Regions from separate parts of the Bradyrhizobium sp. CIR18 genome, predicted to be linked through region 2. Evidence: predicted binding sites of a transcription regulator. Region 2 holds the regulator's gene; each other region holds the start of a gene.
What was found. Region 2 encodes PhoB, which activates phosphate uptake and scavenging genes when phosphate is short. Its sites were predicted from a motif close to TGTCATNNANCTGTCAT; they were not measured.
Positions count from the first base shown of each region.

Region 1 (7,553 bases), on a different contig from region 2:
ATTGCTCCGACCTTCAAGATCGGCAATCTCGGCCAGCCGAAGTACATGCCGCTGCAGCAGGGTAATGGCGGCCAGATCAACGGTAATCTGCCGGTCGTGCAGAAGCCGGTCGACGGCAATGTCATCGGCAAGCTCGGCAATGGTGGCCAGATCGGCAACCTGCCCTCGGGCAACAACCAGCCGAACGGCACGCCGTCACAGACCCCGGGCAAGATCGTCACCCTGCCTGCACCGACCAACACGACCACCAGCAATGGCGGCATCGGCAAGATCGTCACCCTGCCCGCGACCAACAACAAGCCGGACGCTGGCAACGCCAATGGCAAGCCGGGCAAGATCGTGAGCATGCCGGTGAATGTCGGCAAGGGCGGCTCGACTGTCGACGTGAAGCCCGTTCAGACGCAGAACCACCCGATCCGCGTCAACAACGGCAACACCGGCATCGTGAAGCTCAACAACAATCCGGTGAACAAGGTGCAGGTGCAGAACAACGTCCAGAACAACCGCCCGCAGCTCAACACGATGCCGAGCCGCATGGTCAACAGCAACAACAACTTCCGGCAGTCGATGAACCAGGCGCCGAGCATGAATGGCGGCGGCAACCGTCGCGGCGGCTTCATGCACTGATTGGGCGAAGAAGAAGGTGCGCTCCCTCCCCCGCTTGCGGGGGAGGGTTGGGGAGAGGGTCTCTCCGCAACGGGACAATCCCCAAGAGGAAAGAGCCCCACCCGGCGCTTCGCGCCGACCTCCCCCGCAAGCGGGAGAGGTTTCACCGAGCAAGCGGTTAGTTCGATCCACAAGATCGACAAACACAAAGAAGGGGCAGAGCGGCAACGCTCTGCCCCTTCTTCATAAACCCTTAGACGTGGTCATTCCGGGATGCGCCGAAAGGCGCAGGCCCGGAATGACGGCTAGGCCACCAGCTCGGCGAACAGATCCGCGTCGACATTGCCGCCGGAGAGCACGATGACGACGTTCTTGCCGGCGACGTCGAGCCGGCCCGCCAGCAGCGCGGCGAGGCCGACAGCGCCGCCGGGCTCCACCACGAGCTTCAGCTCGCGATAGGCGAAGGCGACGGCGGCGCCGACTTCCTTGTCCGACGCGGTGACGCCGCGCGCGAGCAGCTTGCTGTTGATCGCGAAGGTCATCTCGCCGGGGATCAGGGCCATCAGCGCATCGCAGATGGTGCGGCCCGCGGGTGGATGCGGCTCGCGATGTCCTGCGCTCAGCGAGATGCCGTGATCGTCGAACGCCTCGGGCTCGGCCACCACGATCTCGGCGCGCGGATAGCGTGCCTTCACGGCGGTCGCTACGCCCGCGATCAGGCCGCCGCCGGAGGCCGGTGCGACCACGATGTCGGGGCTAAGGCCGAGGCCCGCCAAGTCTTCCGCGATCTCGCGGCCGGCGGTGCCCTGCCCCGCGATCACGAAGGGATCGTCATAGGGCCTCACCAGCGTCGCGCCGCGCTTTTCGGCGATGCCGCGCGAGATCGCCTCGCGGTCGTCCTTGTCGCGATCATAGAGCACGACCTCGGCGCCATAGGATTTGGTGCGCTCGCGCTTCGACAGCGGCGCATCCGCAGGCATCACGATGGTCGCCTGCATGTCGAGGATTTTTGCCGCGGCCGCCACGCCCTGGGCGTGGTTGCCAGAGGAGAACGCCACGACGCCGCCGGCGCGCTTGTCCTGCGGGATCGAGAACACCTTGTTGAAGGCGCCGCGGAACTTGAACGAGCCGGTGCGCTGGAGCATCTCCGGTTTCAAGAACACCTTCGCGCCGACGCGCTCGTTGAGCACGGGAAAGGACAACAGCGGAGTGCGGATGGCGTAGGGCGCGATCACGCGCGCTGCGGCGTCGATATCGGCGGGGCCGATCGGGAGGAGCTGTTCGGTCATGGCCGAATGTTATCGCGGCCGATGAGGCCCGGGCAAGACACCTCCGCGCGAGGATTTTCCCCATAGCGTTTTCGAGCGAAGTGGAAACCGGTTCGCGTGAAGAAAACGCGTCAAAACAAGAATCTAGAGCTATTTCGATCCATCGGATCGAGATAGCTCTAGGCCACGAAGCGCGGCTGTTCCGCGCCGTTCCGGCCAGGCAGCACCGCGCCTACCGCCTCAATGCTGGCCACAAAGGCCCTCGCCGAGGCTTCCCAGGTGTAATTGGCCGCGAACGCGACGCAGTCCTGCCGGGAGATATCCAATGCCGCGAAGCAGGCGCTGCGCAAGTCGTGATCGAGCGCGCCGACCGGGGCATCACCGATGACGTCGCGGGGGCCCTTCACCGGGAAAGCGGCCACCGGCAGGCCGCTTGCGAGCGCTTCGAGCAGCACCAGGCCGAACGTGTCGGTCTTGCTCGGAAACACGAAGACGTCGGCGGCCGCATAGATATCCGCCAGTTCCTCGCCGTGCTTCTCGCCGAGGAAGATCGCATCGGGATAGGCCTCTTCGAGCGAGGCGCGCGCGGGGCCGTCGCCGACGATGACCTTGGTGCCGGGCAGATCGAGGTCGAGGAAGCCCTCGAGATTCTTCTCCACGGCGACGCGGCCGACCGACAGGAACACCGGCGCCGGCAGGCAGAGATCGATGGCGCGGGGGTGGAACAGCTGGGTGTCGACGCCGCGCGGCCACAGCACGACATTGTCGAAGCCGCGCTCGGTCAGCTCGCGGGCGAGCGCAGGCGTTGCAGCCATCACGGCGCGGCTGGCGCTGTGGAAGCGGCGCAGCGCCCGCCAGATCAGCGAGCCCGGCACCGGCACGCGGGCGCGGACATATTCGGGAAAGCGGGTGTGGAAGCTGGTCGTGAACGGCAGCCTGCGCTGGCGGCAGTAGCGGCGGACCATCAGGCCGATCGGCCCTTCGGTCGCGATGTGGATGCTGTCGGGGCGCGCCTCCGCGATCAGCTTCGCAATGCGCGCCGGACGCGGCATCGCCAGACGCACGTCGCGATAGCTCGGCATCGCAAAGGTGCGGAACGATTGCGGCGTCAGGAATGTGAATTCGACGCCGAGGCTTTTGCCGGCGTCGGCGAGCTTGGTCAGCGTCCGAACCACACCGTTGACTTGCGGGTGCCAGGCGTCGGTCGCGACCAGGATGCGCATCAGGCGGCCTCTGTTATGCAGCTCTGGCTGCAACCTGCGGGACTTGTGCCGGCTTCTGCAAATGATCCGCCCAGGTGATGATCTCGAAATGGCCGTCGTCGTGCTCGACCAGGGCCGTGCAGCTCTCGACCCAGTCGCCGCAATTCATGTAGCGGATGCCGCCCTCGTCGCGGATCACGGCGTAGTGGATGTGGCCGCAGATCACGCCGTCGGCGTCGTGGCGCCGCGCCTCGGCGGCGAGCGCCTGCTCGAACGCGCCGATATAGTTGACGGCGTTCTTGACCTTCTGCTTGGCCCATTGCGACAGCGACCAATAGGGCACGCCAAACAGGCGGCGGAAGAAGTTGACGAAGCGATTCATCTGGATCGCGAAGTCGTAGGCCTTGTCGCCGAGATGGGCGAGCCAGCGCGCGTTCTGCACCACGAGGTCGAAGATGTCGCCGTGGATGACGAGATAACGCTTGCCGTCCACGCCGGTGTGGACGGTGTTCTCGACGACGTCGATGCCGCCGAAATGCGTGCCGTAATAGTTGCGCAGGAACTCGTCGTGATTGCCGGGGATGTAGACGACCTTGGCGCCCTTGCGCGCCTTGCGCAGCAGCTTCTGCACGAGGTCATTGTGGGATTGCGGCCAGTTCCAGCTCGATTTCAGCGCCCAGCCGTCGACGATGTCGCCGACCAGATAGATCGTGTCGGCATCATGGTAGCGCAGGAAGTCGAGCAGAAGATCGGCTTGAGAACCGCGGGCTCCGAGATGAACGTCGGAGATGAACAACGTGCGAAAGCGCCGCTCCGGGCTCTCGTCACTCACATCGTAACTTCCCATGCGCCAGCCTGTAACAATGTCCCGTGACAGGGGGATGACCGATTGAACTTTTGAGGCACCTTCAGATACGAATCACGCCTTGCCTCGCCCTCTCCGCGAATATCAGTCGCATGCGACAATCAGGCGACATGGCGCCGCAGGGGGCGCCGCAGCAATCCTACCCTCCCCCTCCAGGGGAGGGTGAACTACCCACACGAGCAGCGCTGAACAGACGAACGCCTGCGCTCCCGCTGGCCGCTCGCCTCAGTAGAACTTGTGGAAATGATGGACCGGGCCGTGGCCGTGCCCGACGCTGAAGCGGTCAGCGGCTGCGATGGCCGCGCTGATCCAGGTCTTGGCGTTGCGCACGACAAGCTCCAGACCTTCGCCCTTGGCGAGCCCCGCCGCGACCGCCGAGGACAGCGAGCAGCCGGTGCCATGGGTGTTGCGTGTGGCAACGCGCGGCGCCGCAAGCGCGATCGTGCTTTCGGACGTGACGAGATAGTCGGTACTCTCGGCGCCCTCGCCGTGTCCGCCCTTGATCAGGACCGCACCGCAGCCGAGCGCCAGCAGGCGATGCCCCTGGGTTTCGATCTCGGCCTCGCTTGCAGCGACCGGCTCGTCGAGCAGAGCCGCGGCCTCCGGCAGATTGGGCGTGATCACCGACGCCAGCGGTATCAGTTTTGTGCGGAGCGCGTCGACGGCCTCGGATGCCAGCAGCCGGTCGCCGGAGGTCGCCACCATCACGGGATCGAGCACGACATGGCCGGGCGCCCAGCGCGACAGCGCGGCCGCGATCGCATCGATACTGGCGACCTGGGCCACCATGCCGATCTTCACCGCGCCAATGTCGAGATCGGAAAACACCGCATCGATCTGCGCGGTGACGAACTCGGCCGGCACCGCATGAATGCCGGTGACGCCGCGCGTGTTCTGCGCGGTCAAGGCCGTAATGACGGACGCGCCGTAGACGCCGAGCGCGGCAAACGTCTTCAGGTCGGCCTGGATGCCGGCGCCGCCGCTCGAATCGGAGCCGGCGATGGTGAGTGCGACCGGGGTCGTCATCGCCGGACACCTTTGCTGGATACAGACACCGCCATGGCCTGTCCTAGCGCGGCCGTGGAACACCGGCAAGCGCACCGAGCCGTGTCCGATAGTGATTCGCGACGCCGTGCATTCCCTGCGAATCAGGCAAACAGCGGGCCGCCTCGCCCCGCAATCGTGCGGACTTGAAAATGCAACCGCGCCGGACCCTTGGTATAGTCTCGAACCTCACCTGCTTCGCCGAAGAGCGCGAGGTGAGAGTGGAACTGTCCAGCGACACCCATGTTGCGGGCTCACGGCCCGCAAGCCGCCTGGAACGGAATCTTGGGGTGGGAATGATGTGGGCCTTTTTTGAACGTCTCCTCGACTCGTCCATGCTGTCGCCGCACGGCATCTGCCTGTTGTGGGAGCCTGAGCTGATCTGGCTTCACGTCGTGTCCGACGCCTGCATCGCCGCCGCCTATTTTTCGATTCCGTTTGCCCTTGCGATCCTGGTCACCAAGCGGCGCGACCTAAAGTTCGGCTGGGTCTATTGGGCCTTCGCGATTTTCATCATGGCGTGCGGCCTCACCCATGTGCTGTCGATCTACACGCTCTGGGTCCCGGTCTATGGCATCGAGGGCATGGTCAAGGCGGCGACCGCGGTGGCATCCGTGGTCACGGCGGGCGCGCTCTGGCCGCTGCTGCCGAAGATCCTGACGATCCCCTCGCCGTTCGAGCTGCGGCAGGTCCAGGCCGCGCTCGAGGAGGAGGAGATCAAGAGCCGGGACGCGACGCTGCTGCTCAAGCAGGTCAGCGACGCCCAGCGCGCGATGCGCGAGAGCGTGGCGCGCCTCACCGCGATCGTCGAGACCGCGGTCGACGGGGTCATCCTGCTCGACGCGCAGGACCATATTCTGCTGTTCAATCCGGCCTGCGAGCGCTTGTTCGGCTACTCTGCCGACGAGGTCATGGGCCGGAACGTCAGGATGCTGATGCCCGAGGCGGGCACCGCGCCCGACAGCCACGCAAGGCATTTCGCGACCGCCGGCGAGGCCATCGGCCTGCGCAAGGACGGTTCGACCTTTCCGATGGACGTGTCGGTCGGCCGGACCCGGCAGGACGGCGAATTGATCTTCGTCGGCATCGTCCACGACCTGACCGCGCGCAAGCTGACCGAGCAGCAGCTCCAGCAGGCGCAGAAGATGGAGACGGTCGGCCAGCTCTCCGGCGGCATCGCCCACGACTTCAACAACCTGCTCACCGTCATCATCGGCAACGCCGAGCATCTGAGCGAGCAGCTCAAGGCGAGGCCCGACCTGCGCCGCTTTTCCGAGGACATCTGCCAGTCGGGTGAGCGGGGCGCCGAGCTGACGCAGCGCCTGCTCGCGTTCAGTCGCCGCCAGTTGCTGCAGCCCCAGACGATCGATTGCCGCGGCCTGCTCGAGTCCATGTTCAAGCTGCTCAAGCGCACCTTGCGCGAGGACATCGAGATCAGGACGGCTTCCAGGCCCGGCACGATCGTGGCCTTCGCGGATCGGGCCCAGCTCGAATCCGCCGTGCTCAACCTTGCGCTCAATGCGCAGGATGCCATGCCGGCCGGTGGTCATCTGACCCTGAGCACGGAGTTGACGACACTCGACGACGACTATCGCGCCCTTCACCCCGAAGTCGCATCCGGCAGCTATGTGTTGATCTCGATCACCGACGACGGCGAAGGCATGACGCCGGACGTCACCCGGCGCGTGTTCGAGCCGTTCTTCACCACCAAGGAGGTCGGCAAGGGCTCGGGCCTCGGCCTCAGCATGGTCTATGGTTTCGCCAAGCAATCCAATGGCCATGTCACGATCTACAGCGAGCCGGGCCTTGGGACGACGGTCCGGATCTATTTGCCGCGCGCGGACATTGGATCATCGCACGCCGAGCTTTCCGATGGCGAGGACGCGGCGCCCCGAGGATACGAGACGATCCTGATCGCCGAGGACGATCCGTTCGTTCGCTCCTCCGCCATTCGCAGGGTGGAAGCTCTCGGATATCGCGTCGTTGCCGCGGTCAACGGCAAGGAGGCCTTGCAGCAGCTGCGTACCGAGCCCGGTATCGACATGCTGTTCACCGACATCGTGATGCCCGGCGGCATGAGCGGCTGGGAGCTCGCCGACCAAGCGCGGCGGATTCGTCCCGGTCTGCCGGTCCTGTTTACCTCGGGCTACGCGCTGGAGACCCTGGTCGAGCAGGGCCACGCGCATGCGCAGGCGATCGTGCTGACCAAGCCCTATCGCAAGGTCGAGCTCGCCCAGCGGCTCAGAGACGCATTCGCCGCGGCCGTGGTGACGTCCTAAACGAGGGACCGGCATCTGGCGGCCGGCAAGTCCGCTTGCTAAATCGGGCCGGGTTTGGCCTATTAGCCGTCAGATACGCTTTCGGAGTGCCCGCGATGGTTCCTTTCTTCGTCCAGATCAAATGCAAGCTCGGTCAGTCCTATACGGTCGCCAATGCGCTTGCCGAAGCCGAGATCGCGTCCGAGATCTACTCCACGGCCGGCCAATATGACCTCCTGGTGAAATTCTACGTCGACAAGGACACCGACATCGGACATTTCGTCAACGAGAAGGTGCAGGTGCTGCCGGG
Region 1 is NZ_JACIHF010000002.1:873,141-880,693, reverse strand. It holds gene GGD65_RS12660 (caspase family protein) at 1-627, shown strand, start outside; gene GGD65_RS12655 (threonine/serine dehydratase) at 912-1,895, opposite strand; gene GGD65_RS12650 (glycosyltransferase family 1 protein) at 2,054-3,097, opposite strand; gene GGD65_RS12645 (UDP-2,3-diacylglucosamine diphosphatase) at 3,111-3,923, opposite strand; gene thiD (bifunctional hydroxymethylpyrimidine kinase/phosphomethylpyrimidine kinase) at 4,167-4,967, opposite strand; gene GGD65_RS12635 (PAS domain S-box protein) at 5,321-7,264, shown strand; gene GGD65_RS12630 (Lrp/AsnC family transcriptional regulator) at 7,360-7,553, shown strand, end outside.
Region 1: the regulator PhoB is predicted to act here: its motif matches at 3,947-3,963, upstream of GGD65_RS12645 (UDP-2,3-diacylglucosamine diphosphatase).

Region 2 (7,553 bases):
GGGCCTTCAAGAGCGGCGGCAAGGCGGCTGAAGAGCTCGACTACATCCCGATGCCCGAAGGCGTCGTGACCCTGATCGAGAAGACCTGGGCTGCCGAGATCAAGAGCTAAGTAGGGCTCTCGCGTCCCGGACGCGGCGCGGCCCTGGCGATGCGAAGCATCGTCCAGGTGCCGCTCCGCGAGAGCCGGGACCCGCAAGACTTCCGCTCCGGATCGGTCATGCCGTGTCCGGAGCGCGAGACCGACAAAAAGACTGACAACAAGCGTATATTATCGGGCACAGGGGATCGGCGTGGCAGAAATGGCCGTTCAGAGCGATGTAATCGACGACGCCGGACCGTATGACCGCGCCAAGGCCTTGAGTGCGTTCAAGCTCGGCGACGTCACCTTCTACTGGATCACGCGGCTGTCCGCGATCTCGGTGCTCCTCATTCTCGGTGGCATCATCGTCTCGCTGATCGTCGGCGCGTTCCCGGCGATGAAGGAATACGGCTTCTCCTTCCTGTGGACGCAGCGCTGGGCGCCGTCGGCCGATCCGCCCGTGCTCGGCGCGCTCGGGCCGATGTATGGCACGCTCGTCACCTCCTTCATCGCGATGCTGATCGCCATTCCCGTCGGTCTCGGCATTGCGATCTTCCTCACTGAGCTCTGCCCGCAATGGCTGCGTCGCCCGATCGGCATGGCGATCGAGCTGCTCGCCGGCATTCCCTCGATCATCTACGGCATGTGGGGCTTCTTCGTGCTGGGCCCGTTCCTGGCCAACACCTTCCAGCCCTTCATGATCAGGATCTTCGACGGCGTGCCCGTGCTGGGCGCGATCTTCGCAGGTCCGCCGTCCTATCTCAGCACGTTCAACGCCGCGCTGATCCTCGCCATCATGGTGCTGCCCTTCATCACCTCGATCTCGGTCGACGTGTTCAAGACGGTGCCGCCGGTGCTGAAGGAGGCCGCCTACGGCGTCGGCTGCACCACCTGGGAAGTCGTCCGCAGCGTGGTGATCCCCTACACCCGCGTCGGCATCATCGGCGGCGTCATGCTGGCGCTGGGCCGCGCGCTCGGCGAGACCATGGCGGTGACCTTCATCATCGGCAATTCGTTCCGCATCTCCTCATCGATCTTCGCGCCGGGCACCACGATCTCGGCGGCGATCGCATCCGAGTTCGCCGAGAGCGACGGCCTGCACCAGTCCGGCCTGATCCTGCTCGGCCTCTTGCTGTTCGTGCTGACGTTCTTCGTGCTGGCCGCAGCGCGGCTGATGCTGATGCGGCTGGACAAGAAGGCGGGGAAGTAACGTCATGGCGCTCAATCCGATCTATTCGCGTCGTCGCCGCAAGGATATCGTCATCCGCGGGCTCTGCTTCGCCGCGGCCGCCTTCGGCGTCACCTGGCTCGCGCTGATCCTGGTCACGCTGCTCTTCAACGGCCTGGCCGGCCTCAATCTTCAGATCTTCGTCGCGGATACGCCGCCGCCCGGTTCGACCGAAGGCGGCCTGCGCAACGCGATCGTCGGTTCGATCATCATGACGTTGATCGGCGTCGGCATCGGCGCGCCGCTCGGCCTGTTCGCCGGCACCTACCTTGCCGAATACGGCCGCAACGACAAGCTGACCTCGGTGATCCGCTTCATCAACGACATCCTGCTCTCGGCGCCTTCGATCATCATCGGCCTGTTCATCTATGGCGCGGTGGTGGTGCCGATGCGTGGCTTCTCCGCGATCGCGGGCGCGCTCGCGCTCGCCGTCATCGTGATCCCGGTCGTGCTGCGCACCACCGAGGACATGCTGCTGCTGGTGCCGAATCCCCTGCGCGAGGCGGCCTCGGCGCTCGGCCTGCCGCGCTCGCTGGTGATCAAGCGTATCGCCTATCGTGCGGCCCGGTCGGGCCTCATCACCGGCGTGCTGCTCGCCACCGCCCGCGTCGCCGGCGAGACCGCGCCGCTGCTCTTCACCGCGCTGTCGAACCAGTTCTTCAGCCTCGGCCTGAACAAGACGATGGCCAACCTGCCGGTTACCATCAACAACTTCGTCCAGAGCCCCTACGCCTATTGGAAGCAGCTCGCCTGGAGCGGCGCGCTGCTGATCACGCTCACCGTGCTTGCCCTGAACATTGGCGCGCGCATCCTCGGCGCCGAGAGGACTGCAAAATGACCGACCTGTCCGTATCCATGAGTTCCAACGCTCATCTGGCCTCGCAGCCGCTGCCGGAAGCCCCGGCCAAGGTGACGGTGCGCAATCTCAATTTCTATTACGGCGAGCACCACGCGCTGAAGAACATCAACCTGACGCTGGGCGCCAACCGCGTCACGGCGTTCATCGGCCCGTCGGGCTGCGGCAAGTCGACCCTGCTGCGCATCTTCAACCGGATGTACGATCTCTATCCGGGCCAGCGCGCCACCGGCCAGCTCATGCTGGACCAGACCAACGTCCTCGACCCCAGGCTCGACCTCAATCTGCTGCGCGCCCGGGTCGGCATGGTGTTCCAGAAGCCGACGCCATTCCCGATGACGATCTACGAGAACATCGCCTTCGGCATCCGCCTCTACGAGAAGATCTCGAAGTCCGAGATGGACGACCGCGTCGAGAAGGCGCTGCGCGGCGGCGCGCTGTGGAACGAGGTCAAGGACAAGCTCAACGCCTCCGGCCTGTCGCTCTCCGGCGGCCAGCAGCAGCGCCTGTGCATCGCCCGCACCGTCGCGGTGCGCCCTGAAGTGATTTTGTTCGACGAGCCCTGCTCGGCGCTCGATCCGATCTCGACCGCCAAGGTCGAGGAGCTGATCCAGGAACTGTCCGAGAACTACACGATCGCGATCGTCACCCACAACATGCAGCAGGCGGCGCGCGTCTCCGACAAGACCGCCTTCATGTATCTCGGCGAGCTGATCGAGTTCGACGACACCAGCAAGATCTTCACGTCGCCGAGCGACCGGCGCACGCAGGATTACATCACCGGCCGGTTCGGCTGAGGAGACGCGACATGGGTACTGAACATACCGCAAAGGCTTTCGACACCGACCTCCAGGAGCTCACCCGCCTGGTCGCCGAGATGGGCGGCATCGCCGAGCGCATGATCGTCGATTCCGTCGACGCGCTGATCCGCCGCGACGTCGCGCTCGGCCAGCGCGTCGTCACCATCGACGCCGAGCTCGACGCGCTGCAGAAGCGCATCGAGGAACGCGCGGTGCTCACCATCGCCCGCCGCCAGCCGATGGCGGTGGACCTGCGCGAGATCGTCGGCGCCATGCGCGTTGCGACCGACCTCGAGCGCATCGGCGACCTCGCCAAGAACATGGGCAAGCGCGTCGCCGCGCTGGAGACCGACTTCCATCCGCTGAAGCTGTTCCGCGGCCTGGAGCACATGACCGACCTCGTGCAGCAGCAGGTCAAGTCGGTGCTGGACGCCTATGCCGCGCATGACCTGCCGGCGGCGATGGCGGTGTGGAAGGGCGACGAGGAGGTCGACGCGATCTGCACCTCGCTGTTCCGCGAGCTCCTCACCTACATGATGGAGGATCCGCGCAACATCTCGTTCTGCATCCATCTGATGTTCTGCGCCAAGAACATCGAGCGGATCGGCGACCACGCCACCAACATCGCCGAGACCGTGTTCTACATGATCGAGGGCCAGGCGATCACCGACAAGCGGCCGAAGGGCGACATGACCACCTTCGCCACGACGGTCCCGAATACCTGAAGACTTGAAGGAGCGACGACCCGATGGGCGCACGCATTATGGTGGTTGAGGACGAGGAAGCTCTCACCGAGCTGCTTCGCTACAACCTCGAAGGCGACGGCTATGACGTCGAGACGGTCATGCGCGGCGACGACGCCGACACCCGCCTCAAGGAGCACATCCCGGACCTGATCGTGCTCGACTGGATGCTGCCGGGCCTGTCGGGCATCGAGCTGTGCCGCCGCCTGCGCACCCGCCCCGACACCAAGCAGCTCCCGATCATCATGCTCACCGCGCGCGGCGAGGAGAGCGAGCGGGTGCGGGGGCTTGCGACCGGCGCCGACGACTACATCGTCAAGCCGTTCTCGGTGCCGGAGCTTTTGGCGCGCGTGAAGGGCCTGCTGCGGCGCGCCAGTCCTGAGCGGCTCGCGACAGTGCTGGCCTATGGCGACATCGAGCTCGACCGCGACAAGCGCCGCGTGGCGCGCTCGGGCCGGCCGATCGATCTCGGCCCGACCGAATATCGCCTGCTGGAGTTCTTCCTGGAGCATCCCGGCCGCGTGTTCTCGCGCGAGCAGCTGCTCGACAGCGTCTGGGGTCGCGACATCTACATCGATGAGCGCACTGTCGACGTCCATATCGGCCGCTTGCGCAAGCTGCTCAATCTCGGCCGCGAGCAGGACCCGATCCGCACCGTCCGCGGCGCCGGCTACGCGCTCGACGACCGCTTCGCGAAGGCGGAGCAGACGTAAGGTTTGCTGGCGTTGGCTTTGGCGGGCTGCCGCCGCATTCTCCGGTGTCGTCCCTGCAAAAGCAGGGACCCATAACCACAGGCAGTGGTTTGGCGAAGACTCGGAGTGACCATCTCGCGCGACAACTGCGCCTTGTGGTTATGGATCCCCGCGTTCGCGGGGATGACACCGAGTTGGTGGAGCCGTCATCGTGTGACGGCTGCAGTCTTGACGATCAGAGAATTCCGCGAACTCAGCGCGGACCCGGCTTCGCCGGCGCGCGCCGGCGATCCGCCGCCGGCTGATACGCCACGCGCGAGTGCTGGGCGCAGTAGGGCAGGCCGGACAGTGCCTTGCCGCCGCAGAAGAAGAAATCCGGGCTCGAGGGATCGCCGACCGGCCAGTGGCAGGTCGCCTCGTTGAGCTCGAGCAGCGACAGCCGCTGGCCCATCGGCACCACGTTGTCGTAGGTGACGGGTTCAGCCTCCACCTCGACCTCGAAGGCCTGCGCCAGCGCGGTGTTGCCGCGCGCGATGGGGCGGGTCACCCGCATCATGTGCTGCGCAGGACGCGCCTTGCGCGGCCGGGGCGCTGCCGATGAAGGGCTCTTGGCGCGGCCGGACAGACCCAGCCTGTGCACTTTGCCGATCACGGCATTGCGGGTCACATTGCCGAGCTCAGCTGCGATCTGGCTGGCCGAAAGTCCGGCCTCCCAGAGCTTTTTCAGCTGCTCGACGCGATCGTCGGACCAGGTCAAAACCGTCATTGCACCCTTTCCCTCGCTACGCGCCAGCCATCCTGGGGCCTCGCAGCGATTGCCTAAGCCTTCAAAAACCCGTGCCGTCAGAATCCCTTAAGGCTCGCCGGGCGCGTGACTGACGCCCGAACGTTTACGCCGGTACAAGAGGACTCTTGGGATCAGAACCGCTGCACGAGATGTCGTATCTGACAATCCAAACGCTACAATATGGCGTGACTCCCGCGCAAGAGTCCGCCGACTCGCTTCCACATGTTCCGTGGTGAAAACCCGCAAAATCGGCACCGCAAGACTACGGATTCAGCGTTTCCTGAGGCTTTCCGGGCGGCATTGACACCCGTCTTGCCAAGCATAAGATAGTCCCGCGTGCCGCCCTTAAAAGGCGGCACGTTTCGTTTTCCGGGCCGGTCGATGGTGCGTTGCGCAATGCACGCGTCACACCGTCCGCAACATTCAAGTGACATCATGACTAACAGCGCAGCGCCGCATTTGCTCCCCGTTTTCGCCAGAGCCGACCTCGGCTTCGAGCGCGGCGAAGGCTGCTGGCTGATCGCGACCAATGGCGATCGCTATCTCGATTTCACCTCGGGCGTAGCTGTGAATGCGCTCGGCCATTGCCACCCGCATCTGATCAAGGCGCTGCAGGAGCAGGCGACGAAGCTCTGGCACATGTCGAACCTGTTCCAGAGCCCGGACGGCGAGAAGCTCGCGAGCCGGCTTTGCAACGAGAGCTTTGCCGACTTCGTGTTCTTCTGCAATTCGGGCGCCGAAGCGCTGGAAGGTGTGATCAAGCTGGTCCGCCATCATCACTTCTCCAAGGGGCATCCGGAACGTTATCGCATCATCACCTTCGAAGGCGCCTTTCACGGCCGCACGCTGGCAACGCTGGCCGCGACCGGCTCTGCAAAATATCTCGAAGGCTTCGGCCCGCCCATGGAAGGCTTCGACCAGGTGCCGCATGGCGATATCGAGGCCGTCAAGAAGGCGATCAGCCCGCACACCGCCGGCATCCTGATCGAGCCGATCCAGGGCGAGGGCGGCGTGCGCTCGGCAACGCCGACCTTCCTCAAGGCGTTGCGCCAGCTTTGCGACGAGAAGGGCCTGCTGCTGGCCTTCGACGAGGTGCAGACCGGCATGGGCCGCAGCGGCGATCTGTTCGCCTATCGGCGCACCGGCGTCACGCCTGACGTGATGTCGCTGGCAAAGGCGCTCGGCGGCGGCTTCCCGATCGGCGCTGTGCTGGCGACCGCGGATGCGGCAGCCGGCATGGGGCCCGGCTCGCACGGCTCGACCTTCGGCGGCAATCCGCTGGCGATCTCCGCGGCCAATGCGGTGCTCGACGTCATGCTCAAGCCCGGCTTCTTCGACCACGTGCAGAAGATGTCGCTGCTGCTGAAGCAGAAGCTCGCCGCCGTGATCGACCGTCATGGCGATGTCGTCAGCGAAGTGCGCGGCGAGGGCCTTCTGATCGGCATCAAGGCCGTGGTGCCCTCCGGCGATCTCGTCGCGGCGCTGCGCAATGAAAAACTGCTCACGGTCGGGGCCGGAGACAATGTCGTGCGTTTCCTGCCACCGCTGATCGTGACCGAAGCCGAGATCGAGGACAGCGTCGGGCGGTTAGAGCGCGCCTGCGCCGCGATCTCGTCCAGCCAGACCAAGCGGGCGGCAAGCTGATGAGCAAGTCCCCGAAGCACTTCCTGGATATCAACGAGCTGCCGCTGTCGGAGCTCAAGACCATGCTCGCGGCGTCCTCCGCCATGAAGGCGAAGCAGAAGGCGCAGCAGCCGGTGCGGCCGCTCGAAGGCAAGACGCTGGCGATGATCTTCGAGCGCCCGTCGACCCGGACACGCGTGTCGTTCGACGTCGCGATGCGTCAGCTCGGCGGCGAGCCCATCATGCTCACCGGTGCCGAGATGCAGCTCGGCCGCGGCGAGACCATCGCCGACACCGCGCGCGTGCTGTCGCGCTATGTCGACGCCATCATGATCCGTATCCTCAACCATGACGCGCTGCTGGAGCTTGCGGCCAACGCGACGGTGCCCGTCATCAACGGCCTGACGCGGCGCTCGCACCCCTGCCAGGTGATGGCCGATCTCATGACCTATGAGGAGCATCGCGGCCCGATCGAGGGCAAGACGGTGGCCTGGACCGGCGACGACAATAATGTGCTGGCGTCCTGGGCTCACGCCGCCGAGCGCTTCAAGTTTCAGCTCAATGTCGCGACGCCGCCGGAGCTCGCGCCGAAAAAAGTGATGCGCGACTTCATCAAGGCGACCGGCGCGCCGATCATGCTCGGCACCGATCCGGAAGCCGCCGTGCGCGGCGCCGACTGTGTCGTCACCGACACCTGGGTGTCGATGGGCGACAAGGAAGGCGAGCACCGCCACAACGTGCTCA
Region 2 is NZ_JACIHF010000003.1:269,981-277,533, reverse strand. It holds gene pstS (phosphate ABC transporter substrate-binding protein PstS) at 1-110, shown strand, start outside; gene pstC (phosphate ABC transporter permease subunit PstC) at 301-1,290, shown strand; gene pstA (phosphate ABC transporter permease PstA) at 1,295-2,146, shown strand; gene pstB (phosphate ABC transporter ATP-binding protein PstB) at 2,143-2,961, shown strand; gene phoU (phosphate signaling complex protein PhoU) at 2,973-3,689, shown strand; gene phoB (phosphate regulon transcriptional regulator PhoB) at 3,713-4,420, shown strand; gene GGD65_RS14265 (GcrA family cell cycle regulator) at 4,653-5,165, opposite strand; gene GGD65_RS14260 (aspartate aminotransferase family protein) at 5,622-6,830, shown strand; gene argF (ornithine carbamoyltransferase) at 6,830-7,553, shown strand, end outside.

Region 3 (7,553 bases), on a different contig from region 2:
CTTGATGTAGTCGAACTCGGCATCGTTGATCGAAGGATGCTCCTTCGGGCCGTAAATGGTCTTGAGCCAGACGAAGCCCATGACGATGCCGAGCGCGCCCATCACGAAGAACACGAAGCGCCAGCCATAGGCATGCGCGATCCAGCCCATCAGCGGCGCGAAGATCACGGTGGCGAAATACTGTCCCGAGTTGAAGAAGGCCGACGCGGTGCCGCGCTCGTTGCCCGGAAACCACGCCGCGACGATGCGGGCGTTGGCGGGGAAGGAGGGCGCTTCCGCGACGCCGACAAGGAGGCGGAGCGCGAACAGCACGACAACAGCCGTCCCGGCGCTGAGGAAGCCAACCCAGCCCTGCATCAGCGTGAACAGCGACCAGACGATGATGCTGAAGGCATAGACGAGGCGCGAGCCATAGCGGTCGAGCAGCCAGCCGCCCGGGACCTGCGCCGCGACATAGGACCAGCCGAATGCCGAGAAGATCCAGCCCATGGCGACGGGATCGAGATGCAGCTCCTTGGACAGCGCGGGGCCTGCGATCGACAGCGTGGCGCGGTCGGCATAATTGACGGTGGTGACCAGGAACAACATGGTCACGATGAACAGCCTGACGCGAGACCTTCTCACGTCCGCTGCGGACACCACTGCGCTCATCAGGCGCCTCCTCAAGTCGAAATGTTTCCTCGATCCGACTCCTAGAGGCGCGCGCGGCAAAGTGTCCAAGCTCAAGGGGGTATCGATCGATACCGTTTTTGGATTGATGAAACGGCAGGTAGCGGGGAACGATGCTGGCGCGGAGTGAATGTGCGAGCGATGGTGATGTGCGAGCACCAAGCACTCCGCTGTCGTTCCGCGCGAAGGCGGGGAATCCAGTACGCCGCAGCCTCGATTCAAGACTGCCGTCGCGGCGTACTGGATCGCCCGGTCAAGCCGGGCTGCGACACCGAGGTGCGAGGACGTTGCGCGTAGCCCGCATGAGCGAAGCGATATGCGGGGAGATGGCTCCGGATGTCGCTGCGCTCATCCGGGCTACGACTCGCAAAAGGAGTCTTCGCGCGCGCTACTGCTTTGCGCTCGGCAACAGCTGCGGCAGAAATCCGCGCGTGACGCCCGGCGGCACGGCATCGAGCCCGAGCACGGCGCTCGCGGCCGGCAGCGCCGCATCCGCCATCGCCGCATGCCCTTCCGCGCTCGGATGCACCGCGCCGCCATAAACGGCGGAGAGCACGCCCCAGGTGGCGTCGTGAATGTCGGTCGGCTGGCTCGCCGCCGGCAATCCCTGCGGATAGGTCATCGCGGCAAAATAGCTGTCATTGGCGTCACGGATCCAGCGCGCGCGGGGCAAATAGGCGCGGTATTCCGAGGCGCCGCGGCCGCACAGCATCGGCTGGCTCGCCGCGCTCACGATGTCTGGATTGAAGCTCTGGCCGTTCTCGGCAAAGCAGCTGCGGTCGAATTCGGGGTCGTTGCCGGAATGGGCGCAGAAGCCGTGATCGGCGAACGCCGCCTGATGCGCGTCGACGAACGTCATGCGGTCGGCTTCGGGATCACGGCACAGCGCGCCGCGGGTGCAGGTGGCGAGCCCCTTCAGCTGCGGCAAGAACTCGGTGTCGACGAAGGTCGAGACGCGGGCAAGGCGCTGCGGATCGGCGTTGAAGGCCGGATGGATGTCGAAGCCGGCCCGGCCGCCGCGGCAGGGCACGCCGCCGTCGGCGAGCGCGGGGTTGGCGTAGGAGACATAGACGACATGCGAGAGGTCGCCGCCGACCAGCGGCTTGAGCGCCTCGCGCAGCTTGACGAAGTTCTGCGGCAGTTCGCGCGCCAGCGCATCGCGGGAATCGTCGACGCTCGCCATCACGCCGGAGCGGCGGAACAGCGCGCGCTCGGTCGCGGTCTCGACGATCACGTCGGCAACGAGACCGGAGAAATAGACGTCGTTGGCGCCGACAGAGAGCAGCACGAGGTCGAGCGTGCGGTCGGGCTGGCGCTTCTTCGCCGCGGTGACCGCCTCGCGCAACTCGGCGACTTGCGCGTTCACGCTGGTGTTGCAGACACCGGTCTTGCCGGGCGGGCATTCGCGGGCGCGCTGCGAGCCGAGCAGGCCGTCGCCGATGCTGGCACCGGTGCAGGCGAGCGGCAGGTAGGTCACTGCGATGTGGGTGTAGCGCACCGCGAGTGCGAGGGCGGTGCGCGTCTGGTAGCTGTAGAGCGAGCGGTGGCAGGGCGAGTTGAACCAGAGCGCGCTGTAGCGCTGCCAGTTGGCGAGCGTGTCCGGCGCCTCGCAGGCGCGGCCGCCTTTGAAGCCGTGGCGGCTCGGCCGGTAGTACTGCGCGCCGGCGGTGCCCAGATAGGAGCGGAAGCAAAACCCTTCGTCCGACAGCGCCAGCGGCCGGTCCGGATTGCCTTCGCCGGAGGCGATGCTGTCCCCGAGGCCGGCGACGAAGATGTCGCGGACCTGGATCTCGGTCTGGACGCGCTGGGTCGGATCGGAGCCGGAGGAGACGTCGACGGTCGCGACCGTCTGCTTGCCGTAGCGGACGCGCAAATTGATCGGCTCGGCGCAGTCGAAGGTCGATTGTTGTGGCCCGTCGCCGTCGTCGAACGACCAGGCGCAGGTGGCGCCGACCGGCACCGCGCCAACGAGGCGGACGGTGACGGGGTGATCGATCGGGGTGAGGTAGTTTTCCTTGGTGTTGTCGCGGGTGCAGGGCTGGTTGACCCGGCCCTGGAGGTCGATGCAGAGCCGGTTGACCATGTTGCGGGCCCAGCCGCGGCCTTCGCTCTGGAGCTCCAGCGATTGCTCGGCGGCCAGGATGCTGCGGTTGCGGGCGTTCTCGACATGGAGCAGGAAGTCGCGCTCCTCGCGGAACAGCCGGAAGCGGTTACGCACCTCCCAATTGATCTGCAGGGCGCCGGTGTCCTGAGCGCTAGCGCGCTCGGGCGGCATGGCCGTCAGAATCCCGGCAAGCAACAGGGCGCCTGCGGAAAGGGTACGAAGGAATACAGGGATCATGGCCCGCGTCTTCAACGGCAAAGTTGAGGCGGAAATAAGAGAGCATTGCTCCGCCGCCCGCAACCCCGCCGGGTCCAGATCGTGGCCTACCGCTTGTTGGCCTGGCGCAGTATCCGCTCGCGCTCCATCGGCGTCACCTGCTTGGGCAGATTGGCCTGCGCGCAGGCCTCCGCCAGCCGCCGCCGCTCCTGCCAGGGCTCGACCACGTTCATCCAGAGCTCGCGCGTGCCCATGATCGAGATGGCGAGGCCGAACGGGATCACGAAATAGAGAAGGCGGAACACCAGCAGCGTCGCCAGAAGTTGCTCGCGGCCGAATTCGGGCAGCGCCAGCAGCATGGCGGCATCGAACACGCCGATCGAGCCGGGGGCATGGCTGGCGAAGCCGAGCAGCGTCGCCAGGATGAACACCACGGCCAGCGACATGAAGTCGATCGGCGGATTGGCCGGCATCAGCAGGTACATCGCCGTGGCGCAGAAGCCGAGATCGACCACCCCGATCAGGATCTGGACCAGCGTCAGCGGCGCCGACGGCAGCACCACCTTCCAGCCCTTCTGGCCGAGCTCGCGCCGCTTCTCGCCCATGCAGAGCCAGACCAGATAGGCACCGATCGAGGCGAGGCCGCCGAGCGCGATCAGCCGATTGATCGAGGAGGGGAGCTGATCCATCGAGGACGCCGCATCCGGATGGATCGCCATGCCGATCGAGAGCACGAAGATGTTACCGAGCCAGAAGGTCAGGCCCGACAGGAAGCAGATCTTGGCGACGTCGATCGCGTTCAGCCCGTAGTCCGAATAGATCCGGAAGCGGATCGCGCCGCCGGTGAAGACCGTGGCGCCGATGTTGTGGCCGATCGAATAGGACGTGAAGCTGGAGAGCGCCGCAATGCGGTACGGCACGTGCTTCTTGCCGATCGTTCGCAGTGCAAAAAAATCGTAGAAGGTCAGCGTACAGAACGCAAAGAACACGCAGATCGCCGCCAGCCCGATGCTCCCGCGGGGAATCTCGGTTAACGCGGTCAGGATGACCCCGGTATCGATGCCCTTGAGGGTTCGCACCAGCGAGGTGATCGCGAAGGCGATGATGAAGACGCTCGCGGCTACTCCGAGCCGTCGCCAGCCGATCCATCTCTTGAAGCCGCGTTGCAGCGCGGGCAGCAGTCCGTGCATTCATCCTCCCGGCGGGGGGCAAGACCGACCAGGCCAGACATTGGCCAGTCGGGTACGATCACGGCCAAAAGCAGGCATCGATCGCGGGGCATGATCCAGCTCATTTAAGGCAAAAACACCGGCTTGTGCAGCCCTTGACAACAATTGGTTCTGCGTCGGACCGGTCACTTTTGTCATACGCGGTTCACATCGGCGGCGCGTTAAGCATATGAGTCGTGAAACCGGTTCGGCCCCGCGCGTTTCGTATCCCGACACCATTTCAGATGCCGGTGCCGTCCGCATTGTTCCAGCGCAAGCCATCTTGGTCTTTTTGGAACGTCGATGCCGCGTGTCCGTTGGGCCCCATCAGCAACCGAACATGGCGGAATAAGCGGCTTTTCGTGCAAGCCGCTGCCTTCGTGTTCCACAAAACCGAAGAGGACGGAACGATGGGACTGTTCACAAAAGACATCAAGACCATGAACGACCTGTTCGTGCACCAGCTCCAGGACATCTATTACGCCGAGCAGCAGCTGACCAAGGCGCTGCCGAAGATGGCCAGTAAGGCCACCGATCCGCAGCTGAAGCAGGGCTTTTTGACGCACCTTGAAGAAACCAAGCAGCACGTCGCGCGGCTCGAAGAAGTGTTCAAGATGCACGGCGTCCCCGTAAAGGCGGTCGATTGTCCGGCGATCGACGGCATCATCGAGGAGGCCGACGAGACCGCCGGCGAGGTCGCCGACAAGGCGGTGCTCGATGCCGCCCTGATCAACGCGGCGCAGGCCGCCGAACATTACGAGATCGTACGCTACGGCAGCCTGATTGCCTGGGCCAAGCAGCTCGGCCGCAATGACTGCGCGACCGTGCTCGCCAAGACGCTTGAGGAGGAGAAGGCGACCGACAAAAAGCTGACCACGCTCGCCGAGAGCAAGGTCAATCTGCGCGCGGCGAGCTGATGAAGGTAAAGCGATGGGCGCGCCGCGCGGCTATCCGTGCGGCGCTCTCGCCACATATGCTCCGTCATCGCCCGCCTAGTGCGCGATTGCGCACAGGGGCGGGCGATCCAGTATTCCAGAGACAATAATGGGATACGGAGAAGCCGCGGCGTACTGGAATCCCCGCATGCGCCGGGCACGACACCGCTTGTAAGGCGAGTGCCCGCAGCATCCATCCTTCGTCCATTATCGAAACATGACTGCGCAATGAGAGCGTATATATCGCATGGGGCTGCAATCGAGGTGCAGCATGCGAGCCACCACCATCAAGCATGAAATCTTTCAGGACAGGACCGGCGCGTCGCGCGCCGGTTCGCCTCTTGCGACCTCGCTCACGCTGGCCGCGATGAGCCTCGGCTACGGCGTGGTGCAGCTCGACGTCACCATCGTCAACACCGCACTCGATGCGATGGGCAGGACGCTCGGCGGCGGTGTCGCCGAACTGCAATGGGTGGTCAGCACCTACACCATCGCGTTTGCCGCCTTCATCCTGACGGCAGGCGCGCTCGGCGACCGCATCGGCGCCAAGCGCGTCTTTATGGCGGGGTTCGCCATCTTCACCGCGGCTTCGTTCGCCTGCGCGCTGTCGCCCAATGCCGCCGTGCTGATCGCAGCGCGGCTGGTGCAGGGGCTGGCGGCGGCGATCCTGGTGCCGAATTCCCTCGCGCTGCTCAATCATGCCTATCCGGACGAGCGAGCGCGCGGCCGTGCCGTCGCGGTCTGGGCTGCCGGCGCGAGCCTTGCGCTCACCGCGGGCCCCTTTGTCGGCGGTGCGCTGATCACGCTGGTCGGCTGGCGCGCGATTTTCCTGGTCAATCTGCCGATCGGGCTCGCCGGCCTGTGGCTGAGCTGGCGCTACGCCAGCGAAACCACGCGGGCCCGCTCGCGGGAGATCGATCTGCCCGGCCAGCTTGCCGCGATCGGCGCATTGGGGGCGCTGGCGGGCGCCATCATCGAAGGCGGTGCGCTCGGGTGGGATCATCCGGCCGTGATCGCAGCCTTCGTCGGTGCCGCAGGTCTCGCCGCGCTCTTCATCTGGCGCGAGAGCCGCGCGGCGCAGCCGATGCTGCCGCTGTCGCTGTTCGGCCAGAGGCTGTTCGCGCTGACCTCGCTGGTCGGCCTGCTCGTCAATATCGCGATCTACGGCCTCATCTTCGTGCTCAGCCTGTATTTCCAGCGGATCAACGGGTTGTCGGCGTGGTGGACCGGGCTCGCCTTCGTGCCGATGATGGCGGCGGTGCTGCCGGTCAATCTGCTGGCGCCGCACCTCGCCGAGCGCATCGGCCCGTGCCCGACCATCGTGGTCGGTGCCAGCGCGTCGGCGCTCGGCTGTCTCGGTCTGCTGTGGATCGCGGCTGATACGAGCTATTGGATGATCTGCGCGCAGATGATCGCGATCAGCGGCGGACTTGGGCTGCTGGTTCCGCCGCTGACCTCGACCTTGCTGGGCAGCGTCGACAAGGCGCGCTCCGGCATCGCGGCCGGCGTCCTGAACGCGACGCGGCAGACCGGCAGCGTCCTCGGCGTCGCGCTGTTCGGTTCGCTGGTGGCCGCCGAGGGGGCGTTCATGGCGGGGCTGCATCTGTCGCTGGTCGTGTCCGCATCCGTCCTGCTGCTCGCTGCCGTCGCGATCGGCCTCGGTGCGCCGGCGCGAGGATGAACAATCCGAGCGAATGGGCACATCTTCCGTTCACCATCGCCGCAACAGGCGCGTAGCCAGTTACCACCTGTCCACCTCTGTTGGTTCAACTGCGGGTCCATAGGGGCCCGGGATGTATCAAGTTCTCTACTGTCTCACCGAAGAGCACGATTGGCGGCTCGTCGCGCTAGGCGGCGCGGTGTGTCTGCTCGCCAGCGCGGCGGCGATCAGCCTGTTCCACCGGGCGCGCGCGACCAACGGTGTCGGACGCCTGGCCTGGCTCGGCCTCGACGCCGCCGTCAGCGGCTGCGGCATCTGGGCGACGCATTTCATCGCAATGCTCGCCTACGGGCCGGGCGGCGCCGGCGCCTACAACATCCCGGTGACGATCCTGTCCTTGATCTTTGCGATCTCCGTGACCTTCGTGGGGCTGAGCATCGCCGTATCGTCCTCGCGGGCGGTGTGGATCGCCCTCGGCGGCGCCATCGTCGGCACCGGGGTCGCGGCGATGCATTACACCGGCATGGCGGCGCTGGAGATGCCGGCGCGGGTCAATTGGATCGGAAGCATGGTCGCCGTTTCGGTGCTGTCAGGAATCGTCTTTGCGGCACTTGCACTGTTCGTGGCCGCGCGGCGCGACGACCTGTTCCATGCGCTGACCGCGACGGTCCTGCTGACCGTCGCCATCGTCGCGCATCATTTCACCGCCATGGGCGCGGTGCTGCTGACGCCTGATCCGACGCTCGCGATCGGCGGCCTGT
Region 3 is NZ_JACIHF010000002.1:918,913-926,465, forward strand. It holds gene GGD65_RS12825 (MFS transporter) at 1-651, opposite strand, end outside; gene GGD65_RS12830 (hypothetical protein) at 1,058-3,010, opposite strand; gene GGD65_RS12835 (YbhN family protein) at 3,097-4,179, opposite strand; gene GGD65_RS12840 (ferritin-like domain-containing protein) at 4,608-5,114, shown strand; gene GGD65_RS12845 (MFS transporter) at 5,404-6,813, shown strand; gene GGD65_RS12850 (EAL domain-containing protein) at 6,926-7,553, shown strand, end outside.
Region 3: the regulator PhoB is predicted to act here: its motif matches at 4,351-4,367, upstream of GGD65_RS12835 (YbhN family protein).

Region 4 (7,553 bases), on a different contig from region 2:
ACGGCCCTGGCGCTCGGCGCGGCAGGTGGCGCGGTTGCGCAGGACAAGAACATCAAGATCGGCGTGCTGACCGACAATTCGGGACTCTATGCCGATCTCGGTGGCTCTGGCTCGACCGTCGCCGCACAGATGGCGATCGAGGATTCCGGGCTCGCTGCCAAGGGCTGGAAGCTCGACCTGATCTCCGCCGACCATCAGAACAAGCCCGACATCGGCTCCACGATTGCTCGGCAATGGATCGACGTCGAGAAGGTCGACATCTTCATGGATGTCCTGAACTCCGGCGTTGCGCTGGCGGTCAACAATGTCGTCAAGGAGAAGAATTCGATCCTGATCGACACGGGTGCGGCGACGTCGGATCTCACCAACGCGCAATGCTCACCGAACACGATCCACTGGGTCTATGATACCTATATGCTGGCCAACAGTACCGGGCAGGCGCTGGTGAAGGCGGGCGGCGACACATGGTATTTTCTCACCGCGGACTACGCCTTTGGCCATGCCCTCGAACGCGACACCGCCGCGGTTGTGGTGAAGTCGGGCGGCAAGGTGATCGGCAATGTCAAGCATCCCCTGAATACTGCCGACTTCTCGTCGTTCCTGCTTCAGGCGCAGGCCTCCAAAGCCAAGATCATCGGCATGGCGAATGCCGGCGGCGACACCACCAACACCATCAAGCAGGCGGCGGAGTTCGGCATCGTCTCGGGCGGCCAGAAGCTTGCGGGCCTGCTGCTCTTCATCACCGACGTGCACTCGCTCGGTCTGAAGGTGGCGCAGGGCCTGAACTTCACCGAGACCTTCTATTGGGACATGAACGACGGTACGCGCGCGTTCTCCAAGCGCTTCTCCGAGCGCATGAAGAACAAGGCGATGCCCTCGATGGTGCAGGCCGGCGTCTACTCGGGTCTGCTGCACTATTTCAAGGCGCTGGAGGCGATGGGCGGCAATCCGCATGACGGGGCCAAGGTGGTCGCCAAGATGAAGGAGATGCCGACGGACGATCCGCTGTTCGGCAAGGGGACGATCCGCGGGGACGGTCGCAAGCTGCATCCCGCCTATCTGTTCGAGGTCAAGAAGCCCGAGGAATCCAAAGGGCCCTGGGACTATTACAAGCTGATCGGCACGACGGCCGCGGATCAGGCGTTCCGGCCGCTGTCCGAGAGCGTCTGTCCGCTCGTGAAGAAGTAAGTGTGACGATGCGAGCCGGCGCAACGGCGCCGGCTTGCTCTTGGGGAACGACGAGAAGGGACCGGGTGCGGGATCGATGCAGGCTCTATACGCTCAGCTACTGGTGGGATTGATCAACGGCTCGTTCTACGCGCTGCTCAGTCTCGGGCTTGCCGTGATTTTCGGCATGCTCAACATCATCAATTTCGCCCATGGCGCGCTCTACATGATGGGCGCCTTCGTTGCCTATTTCCTGTTGAGCCTCGGTGGCATCAACTACTGGTGGGCACTGCTGATCGCACCCGTGATCGTCGGCATCTTCGGCATGATCCTGGAAAGGACCATGCTGCAATGGCTGACCGGGCTCGACCATCTCTACGGCCTGCTCCTGACCTTCGGCATCGCGCTGATCGTGCAGGGCGTGTTCCAGAACTATTTCGGCTCCTCCGGTCTGCCTTACGCCATTCCGGACCAGCTCAAGGGCGGCATGAATCTGGGCTTCATGTTCTTGCCGATCTATCGCGGCTGGGTGGTCGTGTTCTCGCTGGTCGTATGTCTGGCGACATGGTTCCTGATCGAGAAGACCCAGCTCGGCGCTTACCTGCGCGCCGCCACCGAAAATCCGACGCTGGTGCGCGCCTTCGGCATCAACGTGCCGCGCATGATCACGCTGACCTATGGCCTCGGCGTCGGCCTTGCCGCGCTCGCGGGCGTGCTGTCGGCGCCGATCAACCAGGTGCGACCGCTGATGGGCGCCGACCTGATTATCGTGGTGTTCGCGGTGGTCGTGATCGGCGGCATGGGTTCGATCATGGGCTCCATCATCACCGGCTTCGCGCTCGGCGTGATCGAGGGTCTGACCAAGTATTTCTATCCCGAGGCCTCCAACACCGTCGTGTTCGTGCTGATGGTGCTGGTGCTCTTGGTGAAGCCAACGGGATTGACGGGAAGGGCGGCCTGATATGACAACCCTGACGGACGACACGCTGCCGGTGACCCCTCGCGCGATGCGCGACGAGATGATCGCTTTCGTAGTGATGGCGCTGCTGCTGGCGTCGGTACCATTCACGGGCGTCTACCCGTTCTTCGTGATGCAGGCGCTGTGCTTTGCGCTGCTCGCCTGCGCCTTCAATCTGCTGGTCGGCTATGGCGGCCTGCTGTCGTTCGGCCACGCCATGTTCCTGGGGACCGCCGGCTATTGCTGCGCGCATGCGCTGAAAGTGTGGGCGTTGCCGCCTGAGCTCGGCATCCTCGTCGGCATCGCCGCGGCTTTCGTGCTCTCGATCATCACCGGCTACATCTCGATCCGCCGCCAGGGCATCTATTTCTCGATGATCACCCTGGCTCTGTCACAACTCCTGTACTTCATCTACCTCCAGGCCCCGTTCACCCACGGTGAGGACGGCATCCAGGGCATCCCGCAGGGACGCATGTTCGGCGTCTTCGATCTCTCCAAGCCGACGGTGCTCTATTACGTCGTGCTGGTCGGGTTCCTTGCCGGCTTCCTGTTGATCTACCGCATCATCAACTCGCCGTTCGGCGAGGTGCTGAAGTCGATCCGGGAGAACGAGCAGCGCGCGATTTCGCTGGGCTACCGCACCGACCAGTACAAGTTCCTGGCCTTCGTGCTGTCGGGAACGCTGGCCGGTTTTGCCGGTGCGCTGAAGGTCTTTGTGGCGCAGAACGCCTCGCTCACCGACGTCCATTGGTCGATGTCGGGCGAGGTCGTGCTGATGACGCTGGTTGGCGGCCTCGGAACCATCTTCGGCCCCGTGGTCGGTGCCTTCGCGATCATCGCCATGCAGCAATATCTCGCCGGCTTCGGCCAATGGGTGACGGTGATCCAGGGCTCGATCTTCGTGGTCTGCGTGCTCACCTTCCGCCGCGGCGTCATCGGCGAAATCGCGCATTACTTCCGGAGATCGCTCTAACTGGTTGATTTGAAATCGGTTTGCCGGCCGCTTGAAAGCGGTGGATGATCCGGCTCCGCGGGCGTGAGATGACACGCGCGCGGATCGAAAATGGTCTATGACAGTTTCATGACGGCCTGACAGGGCCGGGCCATTTCCAACCGGTAGCCTACCCCCATGATGCGATGGTTTCGTGCTTTCCTGCCCAAGGAAGAACGGTTCTTTGACCTGTTCGACCGGCATGCCCAGACGGTGATCCAGGGCTCCATCGCGCTCCAGGGCATGCTGAACGGGGGCGAGGAGACGCCGGTCTATTGCCAGCGCGTCAACCAGTTCGAGAATGATGCCGACAACATCACCCGCGAGGTGCTGACGGCGGTGCGCCGCACCTTCATCACCCCGTTCGACCGCGGCGACATCAAGAACCTGATCACGTCGATGGACGACGCCATCGACCAGATGCAGCAGACCGCCAAGGCGGTGATGCTGTTCGAGGTCCGCACCTTCGAGCCGCCCATGCGCGAGATCGGCGGGCTTCTGATCGAGTGCGCCAATCTGGTCGGCCGCGCGCTGCCGCTCATGCAGTCGATCGGCCCGAACGTCGCCATGCTGACCGCGATCACGGAGGAGCTCGGCAAGCTCGAGGGCCGCGTCGACGATCTCCACGACATCGGCCTGAAGGAGCTGTTCCTCAAGCATCGCGACGGCAATGCGATGGACTTCATCGTCGGCGTCGAGATCTACGACCACCTCGAGAAGGTGGCGGATCGCTTCGACGACGTCGCGAACGAGATCAACAGCATCGTCATCGAGCAAGTTTAGGGCAGGCCGCTGTGGATGCCGCGTTGGGTCTTCCCGTCCTGGTCGGCTTGATCGCCGTCGCGCTGCTGTTCGATTTCCTGAACGGCCTGCACGACGCCGCCAATTCGATCGCGACCATCGTCTCGACCCGCGTGCTGCGGCCGCAATTCGCGGTGTTCTGGGCCGCGTTCTTCAATTTCGTCGCCTTCATGGTGTTCGGCCTGCACGTCGCCCAGACCATCGGCACCGGTATCATCGATCCCTCGATCGTCGATGCCCAGGTGATCTTCGCGGCCCTGGTCGGCGCCATCGTCTGGAACCTCGTGACCTGGGCGCTCGGCATCCCGTCCTCGTCGTCGCATGCGCTGATCGGCGGGCTCGTCGGCGGCGGCATGGCCAAAGCCGGGATCTCGGCTGCGGTGTGGAGCGGATTGAGCAAGACGGTGCTGGCGATCGTGCTGTCGCCGCTGATCGGCTTCCTGCTCGCGATGATGCTGGTGGCGATCGTGTCCTGGGCCTCGGTGCGCTCGACGCCGTTCGCGGTCGATCGCGCCTTCCGCATCCTGCAATTCGCCTCCGCCTCGCTCTATTCGCTCGGCCATGGCGGCAACGACGCGCAGAAGACCATGGGCATCATCGCGGTGCTGCTCTATTCGCAGGGCCATCTCGGCAGCGACTTCTCGGTGCCGTTCTGGGTGGTGCTGTCCTGCCAGGCGGCGATGGCGCTGGGCACGCTGATGGGCGGCTGGCGCATCGTCCGCACCATGGGCCTGCGCATCACCAAATTGACTCCCATGCAGGGCTTTTGCGCCGAGACCGGCGGGGCCGCGACTTTGTTCATGGCGACCTATCTCGGGGTTCCGGTCTCCACCACGCACACCATCACCGGCGCCATCGTCGGCGTCGGCGCCGCCCGCCGCGTCTCGGCGGTGCGCTGGAACGTTGCCAGCTCGATCGTCTACGCCTGGGTGATCACGATCCCGGCCTCGGCCATCGTGGCGGCGCTGACCTGGTGGGCGGTCAAGATCTTTGTCAAGTAACCAGCTTCAGCCCGACGATCCCGGCGACGATCAGGGCGATGCTGGCAAGACGAAGGGCGGTGGCCGGCTCCCCGAACAGGACAATGCCCAGCGTTGCGGTGCCGACCGCGCCGATGCCGGTCCACACCGCATAGGCGGTTCCGACGGGCAGCGATTTGAGGGCGAGGCCGAGCAGGATGACGCTGCCCGCCATGGCCGCGAGCGTGACGACGGACGGAACAAGTCTGCTAAAACCCTCGGTGTATTTCAGGCCGATCGCCCAGGTGATCTCGAGAAGACCCGCGACGAACAGGATGCTCCAGGCCATGACGACCCTCCCTTCAAGGCAGGGTCGTCCCCGCGGCTGATGGGCGGGGAGGCCGTCCTCCCCCCAAGGCCAGTATGGCCAAGGCCGATATGGGGCTGGCCGGAAGGCTCCGCAATCACCAAATGAGGCTTGATCAGGCCCGTTTTCCCTGCCACACGCTCCCGCCATGTCCGACATCGCCACCACCACAGCCGAATCGCCGGCCCGTTCCCCGCTTGCCGCTGAAGTGGCGCGGCGGCGCACGTTTGCGATCATCTCCCATCCCGACGCCGGCAAGACCACGCTGACCGAAAAGCTGCTGCTGTTCGGCGGCGCCATCAACCTGGCCGGCCAGGTCAAGGCCAAGGGCGAGCGGCGCAACACGCGCTCGGACTGGATGAAGATCGAGCGCGAGCGCGGTATCTCTGTCGTGACCTCGGTGATGACCTTCGAGTTCGAAGGGCTCGTGTTCAACCTGCTGGACACGCCGGGCCACGAGGACTTTTCGGAAGACACCTATCGCACGCTGACCGCGGTCGATTCCGCCGTGATGGTGATCGACGCCGCCAAGGGCATCGAGGCGCGCACCCGAAAGCTGTTCGAGGTGTGTCGTCTTCGTGATATCCCGATCATCACCTTCATCAACAAGATGGATCGCGAGAGCCGCGACGTGTTCGAGCTGCTCGACGAGATCGAGAAGACGCTGGCGCTCGACACCACGCCGATGACCTGGCCGGTCGGCCGCGGCCGCGACTTCCTCGGCACTTACGACGTCGCCAATGGCGGCGTGCGCCTGCTCGAAGGCGGCGGTGCCAAGACCGGCGCGGCGCAGCAGATCGAGATCGCCGAGCTCGCCAAGCTCAATGCCAATCTCGATGTCTCCGCGGTCAAGGACGAGCTCGAGCTCGTCACCGAAGCGTCAAAACCGTTCGAGCTCGACGCGTTCCGCGAGGGCCATCTGACGCCGGTCTATTTCGGCAGCGCGCTGCGCAATTTCGGCGTCGGCGACCTGCTGGAAGGCCTCGGCAAGTTCGCGCCCGAGCCGCGCGCGCAGGACAGCGACCAGCGCAAGGTCGAGGCCACCGATCCGCGCATGAGCGCCTTCGTGTTCAAGATCCAGGCCAACATGGATCCCAACCACCGCGACCGCATCGCGTTTGCGCGTCTCTGCTCGGGCAAGCTCAGCCGCGGCATGAAGGCCAAGCTGGTGCGCACCGGCAAGAGCATGCCGCTGTCGAGCCCGCAATTCTTCTTCGCCCAGGACCGTTCGGTCGCGGATGAAGCCTTCGCCGGCGACGTCGTCGGCATTCCCAATCACGGCACGCTGCGCATCGGCGACACGCTGACCGAGGGCGAGGATTTCAACTTCGTCGGCGTGCCGAGTTTCGCGCCGGAAATCGTCCGCCGCGTCCGTCTCACCGACGCAATGAAGGCCAAGAAGCTGAAGGAAGCGCTGCAGCAGATGTCGGAAGAGGGCGTGGTGCAGGTGTTCCGCCCGCGCGACGGAGCGCCGGCGCTGGTGGGTGTCGTCGGCGCGCTCCAGCTCGACGTGCTGAAGGCACGGCTGGAGGCGGAATATTCACTGCCGGTCGAGTTCGAGGTCAGCGAATTCCAGCTCGCGCGCTGGGTCTCCTCGGAGGACCGCAAGAAGCTCGACACCTTCATCGCCGCCAACACCTCCAGCATCGCCGACGACGTCGACGGCGATCCCGTGTATCTGGCGCGGAACGAATTCTATCTCGGCTACACCAAAGAACGCGCCGAGGGCATCGAATTCACCAACGTCAAGGACGTCAAGAAGAAGGGGTAGGGTGGGCGCTCCGCCAGCTTTGCAGGCGCCCTCCGCTGTCATTCCCCGCGAAGGCGGGGAATCCAGTACGCCGCAGCCTCTCGATTCCATCACCGCCGTCACGGAGTACTGGGTCGCCCGGTCAAGCCGGACGACGACCCCGGTGTTGAACGCGCGCATGTGAACGCGCGCGGACTTGACGCATTCATGGACAATGCCACCTTTTCCGGTGTCATTGCGAGCTTACTCCATGTGGCGCGGCTTCCTTGTTTTTCTCCTGCTGACGATCTCGACGATCGCCGCCGACGCGCAGCGACGCCAGATCAATCCAATCCCGTTTGCGCACGAGCCGTGCAGCGTGCTCGACTATCGGCCCTGCACGCCGTCCTATTGCAGTCCCCTCGAGCCCGGCCCCTGCATTCCCGAGATCGACTATCCCTATGGGCAAAATCTTCAGCTGACGATCGAGAGCGTGCCCTCCGAAGCCGATCGCGCCAAGTATCGGAAGCCGGATCACGATCTCGACACGATCGGCGATCTCTTCGCCGAGCTACGCACCT
Region 4 is NZ_JACIHF010000010.1:105,987-113,539, reverse strand. It holds gene GGD65_RS27220 (ABC transporter substrate-binding protein) at 1-1,188, shown strand, start outside; gene GGD65_RS27215 (branched-chain amino acid ABC transporter permease) at 1,265-2,128, shown strand; gene GGD65_RS27210 (branched-chain amino acid ABC transporter permease) at 2,130-3,098, shown strand; gene GGD65_RS27205 (DUF47 domain-containing protein) at 3,255-3,899, shown strand; gene GGD65_RS27200 (inorganic phosphate transporter) at 3,911-4,918, shown strand; gene sugE (quaternary ammonium compound efflux SMR transporter SugE) at 4,911-5,225, opposite strand; gene GGD65_RS27190 (peptide chain release factor 3) at 5,392-7,014, shown strand; gene GGD65_RS27185 (hypothetical protein) at 7,244-7,553, shown strand, end outside.
Region 4: the regulator PhoB is predicted to act here: its motif matches at 3,196-3,212, upstream of GGD65_RS27205 (DUF47 domain-containing protein).